Regions from separate parts of the Pengzhenrongella phosphoraccumulans genome, predicted to be linked through region 2. Evidence: predicted binding sites of a transcription regulator. Region 2 holds the regulator's gene; the other holds the start of a gene.
What was found. Region 2 encodes LexA, which represses DNA repair genes until DNA is damaged. Its sites were predicted from a motif close to TCGAACANNTGTTCGA; they were not measured.
Positions count from the first base shown of each region.

Region 1: the regulator LexA is predicted to act here: its motif matches at 3,027-3,042, upstream of VTA80_RS06870 (DUF222 domain-containing protein).

Region 1 is NZ_CP144210.1:1,470,033-1,475,401, reverse strand. It holds gene VTA80_RS06875 (L-aspartate oxidase) at 1-1,334, shown strand, start outside; gene VTA80_RS06870 (DUF222 domain-containing protein) at 1,433-2,851, opposite strand; gene nadC (carboxylating nicotinate-nucleotide diphosphorylase) at 3,213-4,145, shown strand; gene lysS (lysine--tRNA ligase) at 4,283-5,369, shown strand, end outside.
Region 2 is NZ_CP144210.1:3,838,996-3,844,364, forward strand. It holds gene VTA80_RS17755 (ATP-dependent DNA helicase) at 1-1,268, shown strand, start outside; gene VTA80_RS17760 (L-lactate dehydrogenase) at 1,293-2,297, shown strand; gene VTA80_RS17765 (hypothetical protein) at 2,331-2,525, opposite strand; gene lexA (transcriptional repressor LexA) at 2,551-3,225, opposite strand; gene VTA80_RS17775 (LysM peptidoglycan-binding domain-containing protein) at 3,602-3,934, shown strand; gene nrdR (transcriptional regulator NrdR) at 4,102-4,632, shown strand; gene VTA80_RS17785 (hypothetical protein) at 4,772-5,008, opposite strand; gene VTA80_RS17790 (AMP-binding protein) at 5,078-5,369, opposite strand, start outside.

The sequences.
Region 1 (5,369 bases), 2.4 Mb from region 2:
ATGTCGCCGGTGGTCTCGCCCTGACGCGCGAGGGTGGGCACCATGCCGACCGGATCGTGCACGCGGGCGGCGACGCCACCGGGGCAGAGGTCTCCCGTGCGCTCGTCGCGCAGCTCGAGGCCGTGCGCAACGACCCTGGGATCGAGGTCATCGAGCACGCCCTCGTCCTCGACGTGCTCACGGCGGCGCCCGGTCCCGACGGACGACCCGGACCCGCCTGCGGGGTGACCCTGCACGTCATCGGCGAGGGGTCGAGGGACGGGGTCGGTGCTGCGCTCGGGCGGGCCGTCATACTGGCGACCGGCGGGATCGGCCAGGTCTACCGGTCGTCCACCAACCCACCCCAGGCCACCGGCGACGGCATCGCGGCCGCCCTGCGCGCCGGTGCGGCCGTCGGGGACGTCGAGTTCGTCCAGTTCCACCCGACCGTGCTCTGGCTCGGTTCCGGCGTCCGCGGGCAGCTCACGCTCATCTCCGAGGCGGTCCGCGGCGAGGGCGCGCTGCTGCTCGACACCGACGGCGTGCGGTTCATGCCGGCCGTGCACCCGATGGCCGAGCTGGCGCCGCGGGACGTCGTCGCGCATGCGATGGTGCGCCGGATGGCGGCGACGGGCGCCGACCACGTGCTGCTCGACGCCCGCCACCTCGGTGCCGACTTCCTGCGCAAACGGTTCCCGACCATCTGCGAGAAGCTCCTCGAGCACGGGATCGACCTGGCGAACGACCTGGTCCCGGTCGCGCCCGCCCAGCACTACCACTCGGGCGGCGTGGTGACCGACCTGTCCGGTCGATCCTCGCTGCGCGGGCTGTACGCCGCCGGCGAGGTGGCCTGCACCGGGGTGCACGGAGCCAATCGCCTTGCCTCGAACTCCCTGCTCGAGGGCCTGGTGTTTGCCCACCGCGCCGCCCGGGACGCCGCGACGCGGGTAGCCGCCGGCGAGCTGCCGCAGCGGGACCCGGTCGAGCGGCCGGGGCCCGGCATGCTCGTCGCCGCGGCCGCGCGGTCGCGGATCCAGCGAGCGGCGTCCACCGGTCCGGGTGTCGTCCGGTCCGCGGACGGGCTGCACCAGGCTGCGGCCGAGCTCGCGGCGGTACGCACGGACGCGCACGTCGCCATCGGCGTCGTCGCCGCCCCGCAGGTCGCCGAGTGGGAGACGACCAACGTGCACCAGGTCGCCACGGTCCTCACCGAGACGGCGCTCGCCCGCACGGAGAGCCGGGGCGGTCACTTCCGCTCCGACTTCCCCCTGCCCGACGACGACTGGCGCGTCCGCCTCGTCGCCACCCTCGACGACGACGGCGCGCTGCGCGTCACCCGCACCGACCTCGAGTAGCGCCCGGGCAACTGGGCATCAGGACGGTCGGCGGGCACAACGTGCGCGCACGGGAACCGGAACTGGAAATGGAACCGGACTGATCAGATCGCGTCGAGTCAGAACGGTGGTGCGGGGTCCCAGGCGAGTGGGGGTTCGTGTCCGGGGGGTGGTTCGGGTCGGTGGCGGTAGGTGTGTCCGGTGGGGGTGGTCCAGGTCGCGGTGCCGTCCGTGGATCGGGTCAGGCGCCAGCGGGCGTGGGTCTTGATCAGGTGGTCGCGTTTGCACAGCGGGTTGAGGTTCGCCGCGGAGGTGGATCCGCCGGTGCCGTCGGGGTGGAACGGGTCGCGGTGGTCCAGCTCGCAGCGGTGAGAGGGGATCTCGCAGATCGGGGCCAGGCAGCGGGTGTCGCGGGCGCGGATGATCGCGGCGAGGTCGCCGGGGGGCCGGTAGCGGGTTGTGCCCACGTCCAGGACGGTGCCCGAGGTGGGGTCGGTCACCAGGCGCCGCCACGTGCCCGCGGTGGCTAACCGGCGGGCGGTCTGCGCGGTGATGGGCCCGTACCCGGCCAGCTCCCCGGGGTTCTCGTCCTGCCCGAGCAGGGTGGCCAAAGACACCGTCACGTCCACGCGCACCCCCGCACAGCCGCCCCCGCACGACCCGGCAGTCTTCGCCCCGGTCAAGGAGGCGCCCGGGCCGTATGGCTCGTGGCCGGTCAGGGCGGCGGCGAGGGTGTCGGCGCGGAGCTGGTCGGGGGTGCGGGGGTCGCCGGTCGCCTTGGCAGTGCGGGCTGCGGTGGACAGGGCGTTGTCGATCTGGGTGGCCACCGCGGCGGGCAGCACGGCCCAGATGCCGGCCATGCCGTCTGCCAGGCGCTTGGGGTGGCACACGCGGCGTTTGTCGACCGCGCGCACGGTGCGTTGTTCGGCGTCGGTGGGGTCGACCACGATCAACGCCCGGGCCAGGTCGCGGCGTAGCTGGGCGTGGGTGCGCCGACCCGCGTCGGGCAGCACCCGGGCCTGCACGTCGACGGCGACCTGCACCGCGACGTCGCCCAGGACGGCGGCGAAGATCTTCGCTTTGCCCCAGTCGATGTGACCGGCATGCAGGGCAGCGGCGGTGGGGATCAGGGGGCCGGCGAGCAGCCGGGCGGTGTCCACCAGGGTCCGGCCGGCGGCGCGGGAGGTCCCCAGGGCGGCGGCGACCTCCTCGGCCGTGATGTTCGGCTGGGAGACCTTCACGGGCCAGAACGGGTTCATCGACTCCCGCCGCGACAGCGCCTCCACCACGATCAGCTGCCGCGCCCGCGCACACGACGCCTCCCGCTCCAGATCCCCGATGAGCTCCACCAGGGCGAAGTCGTCCAGAGAGTCCACGACCGGCTCCCCGAACTGCACCGCCGGCTCAGGCTCGCCGAGCTGCGCGTCGGCGAACTCCCAGAACGCCATCAGGTCGGCGGGCGGCACGGGTGCCTCGATCTGCGTGCCTGCGGCGTCCCAGGAGGCAATCAGCTCCGCCGACGGCGCCAGCAACGACACAGCACTCTGCCCCGCTACCGGCGACTGAGCGACTCGCAGCCGCGACGCACCGACACCCGCGCCCGAATCGGCACCATCGCCGGCCGCGCGCTCAGGGCGCTCGGCTCGCGGCAACACGTCTCGCACCCCCAGCTCGCGGTCACCCGCGTCACCGCCGTCGCAAAACCGCTCGAAGTCGAACATGCGTTTGATTCTAGCAAGGAACGCCAACAAACGCCAGGGCTGTCCCCATCCCCGTCGCGAGGCGACGTAGCGCCGCCGTCGGGCACGGGTGGAAGGACACGATGCCCGGCGCCGGACCACGACGCCCGGGGCTGGACGGGCGACCCGAGCCCGTCGCCGTCGCCGCTAGCGTGGTCCGGTGACCGTTCCTCGCACGACCCCTGCACCCGCTCCCGGCACGCCTGACCGGGGCCTCGACCCCGCCTGGATCCGCGCTGCCGTTGCGCGCGCGCTCGACGAGGACCTCGGGCCCGCCCCGGGCCGGGACGTGACCACGCAGGCGACTGTCGCCATCGGCGAGGTCGGCGTCGCCCACCTCGTGGCGCGCGAGGCGGGCGTCGTGGCGGGCCTCGTGGTCGTGGCGGACGTCCTCGAACAGGTCGCGGACCGCTTCGCCCTCCCCGACGTCACGGTCGAGCTCCGCGTGCCCGACGGCGCCCGGGTCGCGGCCGGCGACGTCCTCGCCGTCCTGACGGGCCCGGTCCAGGTGCTGCTGGTGGCCGAGCGGACCCTGCTCAACTTCGCGAGCCGTGCCTCCGGCGTGGCCACCCACACGCGGCGCTGGGCGGACGCGCTCGCCGGCTCGAACGCCCTCGTGCTCGACACCCGCAAGACGACTCCCGGGCTCCGCGCGCTCGAGAAGTACGCGGTGCGCTGCGGCGGCGGGACGAACAAGCGGATGGGCCTGTACGACGTCGCCATGGTGAAGGACAACCACGTCGTGGCCGCCGGGTCCGTGGCGGCCGCCGTGGCGGCGGTGCGCGCGCACTTCCCCGACGTCGTCGTGCAGGTCGAGGCGGACACCCTCGACCAGGCGCTCGAGGCGGTCGAGGTCGGCGCGCGGTTCCTGCTCCTCGACAACATGCCGACGCCGCTGCTGACGGACGTCGTCGCCGCGGTCCGTGCCGGTGAGGCCCGGACCGGCCGGGTGGAGCTCGAGGCGACCGGGAACCTCACGCTCGAGCGGGCCGCCGAGGTCGCTGCGACCGGCGTCGACTACCTGTCCGTCGGTGCCCTGACGCACTCCTCGCCGATCCTCGACCTGGCGCTGGACCTGATCTCCCGGACCTGATCTGGCCAGATCCGGCCCGTCGGCGGGCGTTTTGCACTGGTCGGTAGGATCGACCGGTGACTTCGCCAGAGCGCATCGACCCTCCCGTGGGCAACAACCCGGATGCCGAGGGCGACGCCAGCGCCCTCCCCGAGCAGATGCAGGTCCGGCTCGACAAGCGGGAGCGGCTGCTCGCCGCCGGCCAGCAGGCCTACCCCGTCTCCGTGCCGCGGACCCACACGATCGCCCAGGTGCGCGCCGAGCACCCCGATCTCGAGTCGGGCCAGGAGACGGACGACGTCGTCGGGATCGCCGGTCGTGTCGTGTTCCTGCGCAACACCGGCAAGCTCTGCTTCGTGAGCCTGCAGGACGGCGAGGGGGAACGCCTCCAGGTGATGCTGAGCCTGGCCCAGGTCGGCGAAGAGTCCTTGGCTGCCTTCAAGGCGGACGTCGACCTCGGCGACCACCTCTTCGCGCACGGCAAGGTCATCAGCTCCCGGCGCGGCGAGCTCTCCGTCTTTGCCGACGAGTGGCAGCTGGCGTCGAAGGCATTGCGGCCCTTGCCTGTGCTCTTCAAGGATCTGTCGGAAGAAACGCGCGTTCGCCAGCGTTATGTCGACCTCATTGCCCGCCCCGCCGCGCGCGACATGGTGCGATTGCGTGCCGGCGTCGTGCGTTCGGTTCGTGAGAATCTGCACCGGCGCGCGTACCTCGAGGTCGAGACACCGATGCTGCACACGATTGCAGGCGGTGCCTCAGCTCGTCCGTTCACCACGCACATGAATGCGTTCGACCTGGAGCTCTACCTGCGGATCGCGCCGGAGCTGTTCCTCAAGCGCGCAGTCGTCGGCGGCGTCGAGCGCGTCTATGAGATCAACCGCAACTTCCGCAATGAGGGTGTCGACTCCACGCACTCGCCCGAATTCGCGTCGCTCGAGGCCTACGAGGCCTACGGGGATTACAACACCATGGCCGAGCTGACGCGCGACCTGGTGCAGACCGCCGCGATGGATGCGCTCGGCACAACGACGATCACGCTGCCCAGCGGCGACGACTACGAGCTCGGCGGTGAATGGACTGCGCTCTCGCTGTACGAGTCCCTTTCCGGTGCGCTGGGTGAAGAGATCACGACGTCGACCTCCGTTGCAGAACTGACGAAGATCGCCGATCGGTTCGGCCTCGCGGTCGAACCGAAGAAGGTCAATCACGGCAAGCTCGTCGAGGCCGTCTGGGAGCACCTGGTGG
Region 2 (5,369 bases):
TGGCACGTCGGCACGGCGGCGTGGGCACGACGGACCTCGACGCGGCGAGCGCGGCGTTCGGGTCAGTGATCGTGGAGCTGCCCGAGGGTCGGTTCCGCGACGGCCTGCCACCCGCGGCCGCGACCGCCGTGGAGGCGATCCGGGACGCGTCCCGGACCTTGCTGACCGCGCTCAAGCCCGCGGGCGCCCCGGCCCAGGCCGCGGCCGACGGCGGTCTGAAGATGGCGGCCTCCGCGATGCTCAACCTGTTCGAGACGGCGGAGCGGATGGCTGCGGGCCCGCCCGCCTCGGGCGGCGACGTGCTCTGGTGCTCGCGTGACGACGACGACGGCGGGGGCCGCCGCGCGAGCGGGATGTCACGCCTGCACGCGGCACCGCTCGCGGTGAACGGGCTGATCCGGACGCACCTGCTCGCGGGCCGCTCCGGGGTGCTGACCTCGGCGACGCTGGCGCTCGGCGGGTCGTTCGTCCCGCTCGCCCGCTCGCTCGGGCTCGACCTCGCGGCGGAGCGGACCGGGGACGCCGTAGCGGCGTCGGTGTCGACTCCGGCGCCGACTGTTGCCCTGGCATCCGGCCATCCGGTTGACGCCGTGCCGACGCCGTGGCGTTCGCTCGATGTCGGCAGCCCGTTCGACTACCCCCACCAGGCGATCCTCTACATCGCCAAGCGGTTGCCGGCACCCGGACGCGAGGCGGCGACCGACGCCCAGCTCGACGAGATCGCGACCCTGATCACGGCGGCGGGTGGGCGCACGCTCGGCCTGTTCTCGTCCCGGCGGGCCGCCACCGCCGTCGCCGAGGCGATGCGGGATCGGCTCGACTTCCCGGTGCTCGCCCAGGGGGACGACCAGCTGCCGACGCTGGTGCGCACGTTCGCCGAGGACCCCGCGACCTGCCTGTTCGGCACGTTGTCGCTCTGGCAGGGTGTCGACGTGCCCGGGTCGTCGTGCCAGCTCGTCCTGATCGACCGCATCCCGTTCCCCCGGCCCGACGACCCCGTGCGCTCGGCGCGGTCGGAAGCCGTCGAGGCGGCGGGCGGGAACGGCTTCATGCAGGTCTCCGCGACGCACGCCGCGCTGCTCCTCGCCCAGGGCGCCGGTCGACTGATCCGCGGCACGGCGGACCGCGGCGTGGTCGCGGTCCTTGACCCACGGCTTGCCACGGCTCGCTACGGCGAGTTCCTGGCCCGTTCACTTCCCGACTTCTGGCGGACGACCGACCGGTCGATCGTCATCGCGGCGCTCGAGCGGCTCGCCGCACTAGCGTGACCCGTTGAGCCATCTGGAGGACCTGTGAGTGAGACCTACGACAGCGACGAGATCGGCTGGGGGAGCGGCCCCCTGCCCGATCGCCGCACCACCAAGCTGGCAGTGGTCGGCGCGGGCGCGGTGGGGGCGACGGTGGCGTACGCGGCCCTCATGCGCGGCGCGGCGCGCACGGTGGCCCTGTACGACATCGACAAGGCCAAGGTCGAGGCCGAGGCGGCCGACCTCGGGCACGGGATCCAGTTCATGCCGATGGCCGAGGTGATCGGGTCGGACGACATCGCCGTGTGCGCCGACGCCGACGTCGTCGTGGTGACCGCCGGGGCGAAGCAGAAGCCCGGGCAGACCCGCCTGGACCTCGCCGAGGCGACGATCGCGCTGACGCGGATGATCCTGCCGCCGCTCGTCGAGCAGGCGCCCAACGCCGTGTTCGTGATGGTGACCAACCCGGTCGACATCGTCACCTACGCGGCACTGAAGATCTCTGGCCTGCCGCGCTCGCAGCTCTTCGGCTCGGGCACCGTCCTGGACTCCTCGCGCCTGCGCTACCTCATCGCGCAGCACACCGGGGTCGCCGTGCAGAACGTGCACGCGTACATGGTCGGCGAGCACGGCGACAGCGAGTTCCCGCTGTGGGAGTCCGCTTCCATCGGCGGGGTTCCCCTGCCGAACTGGCGCGGTACCCGGAGCTCGGGGCCGTTGACGCTCGACGTGCGCGAGCGGATCGCTCGGGACGTCATCGAGTCGGCGTACAAGATCATCGCCGGCAAGGGCGCCACGAACTACGCCGTGGCGCTCGCCGCCTCGCGCATCATCGAGGCGATCCTCAAGGACGAACGGCGGGTGCTGCCGGTCTCGAGCCTGCTCGACGACTACTACGGCATCAGCGACATCTGCCTGTCGGTGCCGACCGTCGTCGGTCGGACCGGGGCCGGGCGAGAGCTCGAGGTCCCGATGTCTCCGGACGAACTCGCGCACCTGCGGACCTCAGCGGAGGCCCTCAAGACGGTCGCGCGCCGGTTCGGCTTCTGACGCCGGTCGGGTGAGCCCGCGGCGAGACCCGGGTCAGGCCTCGCCCGACGACGACCGCAGCGCTCGGACCAGCTCGTCCTTGCGCAGCCGGGATCGGCCGACGATCCCGGCTGCGGCCGCGCGCCGGCGCAGCTCGGCGAGCGAGCAGTCCTCGAGCCGACCTGCGGGCTCGCACTGAAGCGCCTCGGCGAGCCGGTCGGCTGTTGCCGACGGTCCGGGGTCGCGCATCCGCCCGGGCATCAGTACGCCCCCGTCACAGCTTGCGCAGCACGCTGACGACGCGACCCAGGACCTGCGCCTCGTCGCCGTTGATCGGGGAGTAGGCCGGGTTGTGCGGCAGGAGCCACAGGTGCCCGTCCGTGCGCTTGAAGGTCTTGACGGTCGCCTCGCCGTCGATCATGGCCGCGACGATCTCGCCGTTCTCCGCGATCGGCTGGCGGCGGACGACGACCCAGTCGCCGTCGCAGATCGCGGCGTCGATCATCGAGTCCCCGGCCACGCGGAGCAGGAACAGGTCACCGTCACCGACCAGCTGGCGCGGGAGCGGGAAGACGTCCTCCACGACCTGCTCGGCCAGGATCGGTCCGCCGGCGGCGATCCGTCCGACCACCGGGACGTAGGACGGCGTGGGCGAGCCGTCCTGCGCTGCGAGGTGCTCCTCGCCGAAGCTGCTCGCCGGCGACCCGGTGCTCGGCTGCAGCCGCTGGATCGGTCGTGAGTCGTCCGGGTGCATCACCTCGATGGCGCGCGGCCGGTTCGGGTCGCGCCGCAGATACCCCTTGCGCTCGAGCGCGGTGAGCTGGTGCTTGACGCTCGACGGGCTGGTCAGGCCGACCGCCTCGCCGATCTCCCGCATGGTGGGCGGGTAGCCGCGGTGGGCGACCGATGACCGGATGGTCTCGAGGACCAGCCGCTGGCGCGCGGTCAACCCGTCGCTGTCCGGCGCACTGTCCGGGAGCGCGTGGACCGACGCGAGGGCGGCGCGCGTCTTTCGCGTCGCTGGCGGGTCCGGGGGACCGCCGGGGGTGTTCGTGTCTGTGGCCACGGTTCTCCTCCTCCTGTTCGAGTCCACCCTCGACGCTCGACCGAGCGTGTGGGTGGCTCGTGGTGCGCTTGCTCTGGCGTACACACAGCCTAGAAGAACAAGGCCGCGCTTTCAAACATCTGTTCGAGCGTGTCTCGACAACCGTCGGTGCTTCGTGCTAGACATCGTACAGACGTTCGACGCACAGGTGTTCGACGCACAGGTGTTCGACTCGGGTCACGGAGACCCAGGTCGCGGGCTATTCGAGAGGAGCACGGACATGAGCGCAGCAACGGTCCACCCGCAGGGGATGTCGGGATCAGGCACTCTGACGCTGACGACGCGGGGGCGTCGGGTGGTCGCCGCCGGTGCCGTCGCACTTGCGCTCGCCGGGGTGCTCGTCGGCGGCCGGGCGGTGGCCGGTTCGCCGGCCGAGGCCGTCCCGGTGGACACGTATACGGTCGCCGCGGGGGAGAGCCTGTGGGCGATCGCCACGGCCTACACGGCCCCGAACGACGACGTTCGCGACACCGTCGGCGCTCTCGTCGCGTTGAACGGCCTGGCTGGGGCGGGTCTGCGGGCCGGGCAGCAGATCCTGGTCCCGGCAGGCTGACCGCCATCTGCCGCGGCCGGGGCACGTGCCGCGGCCGAAGCCACCTTGCGTCTGGGCGCGCGGACCTCTAGGTTTTGGCCCAGATACCGTGGCCGAGGGTCGCCGCGCGCCCGAGGAGTTCTTCGCCGAGCGCCGACCCCGGCGCAAACCAGGACCGGAGGCTCGGCGTGCACTGTCCGTTCTGCCACCACTCTGACTCGCGGGTGGTGGACTCCCGGACGTCGGATGACGGCTCGTCGATCCGCCGCCGGCGCCAGTGCCCGCAGTGCAACCGACGGTTCACCACCGTCGAGACGGCGAGCCTGTCGGTCGTGAAGCGCTCGGGTGCGACGGAGCCGTTCAGCCGCGAGAAGATCATCAACGGTGTCCGCAAGGCGTGCCAGGGCCGGCCGGTGAACGAGGACGACCTCGCGCTGCTCGCGCAGCGGGTCGAGGAGAACATTCGGAGCACCGGCAGCGCCGAGCTGGACGCCTACGAGATCGGGTTGACGATCCTCGGGCCGCTGCGCGACCTCGACGAGGTGGCCTACCTGCGGTTCGCGAGCGTCTACCAGGGATTCAACTCGCTCGAGGACTTCGAGGCGGCGATCACGTTGCTGCGCGCCGAGCACGAGGCTGCGGCGCTGGCAGAGTCCGATTCCGAGGAGCAGCCCGACCGGGGATCGCTCCACGGCGAGTCGACCCCGACCGCTCCCTAGCGCACGGGAAACGGTCCGGGGTCTGGGCGCGGTTCACAGACAGCGTCGTTCACAGACAGCGTCGTTCACAGACAGTGCCGTTCACAGACAGCGTCGATCACGGGGTCGCGAGAACGCGGCGGCCACGATCAGGGTCGGGTCAGAGCCGTTCGAGCTTGGCGCTGTCGAGCGCGACGCGGCGGCGGTCACCCGCGCCGAAGTCGACGATGACGGCGCGATCGCCGTCAAGGGCGACGACTCGACCGAGCCCGTGTCGCTCGTGCGAGACGCGGGCCCCGACGGGGATCGGCTTGATTGCCGCAGCTGCCGCCTCTCGGGCGGCGTTGAACGGACTGTTGGGCAGGTGCCGGCGTCTACCGGTGGGCTGGGAGGACATTACTACCATCATCCTCCTGTTCGAGGGGGTGCGGAACCAGCAACGCGGGTGGTATCAGAGCAAACCGCCTCATGCGGACGCGCTGTCGTGGGTCGCGATCAGCTCTTCCCGCACGACGCGGCGCAGCACCTTGCCGATCGCGGACCGCGGCAGGTCCGGGAGCACGACCAGCTGGCGGGGGATCGCGTACCGGGCCAGGCGCTTCTCGCACCAGGCCCGAACCGTGGCCAGGTCGACGGCGCTCGCCTCTGGCCCGTCGGCGTCGAGGACGACCGCGGCTACGACCCGCTCGCCCTGCTCGCCGGCCGGCACGCCGACGACGGCGACATCGACGATCCCCGGCATCTGGCGGATCAGGTCC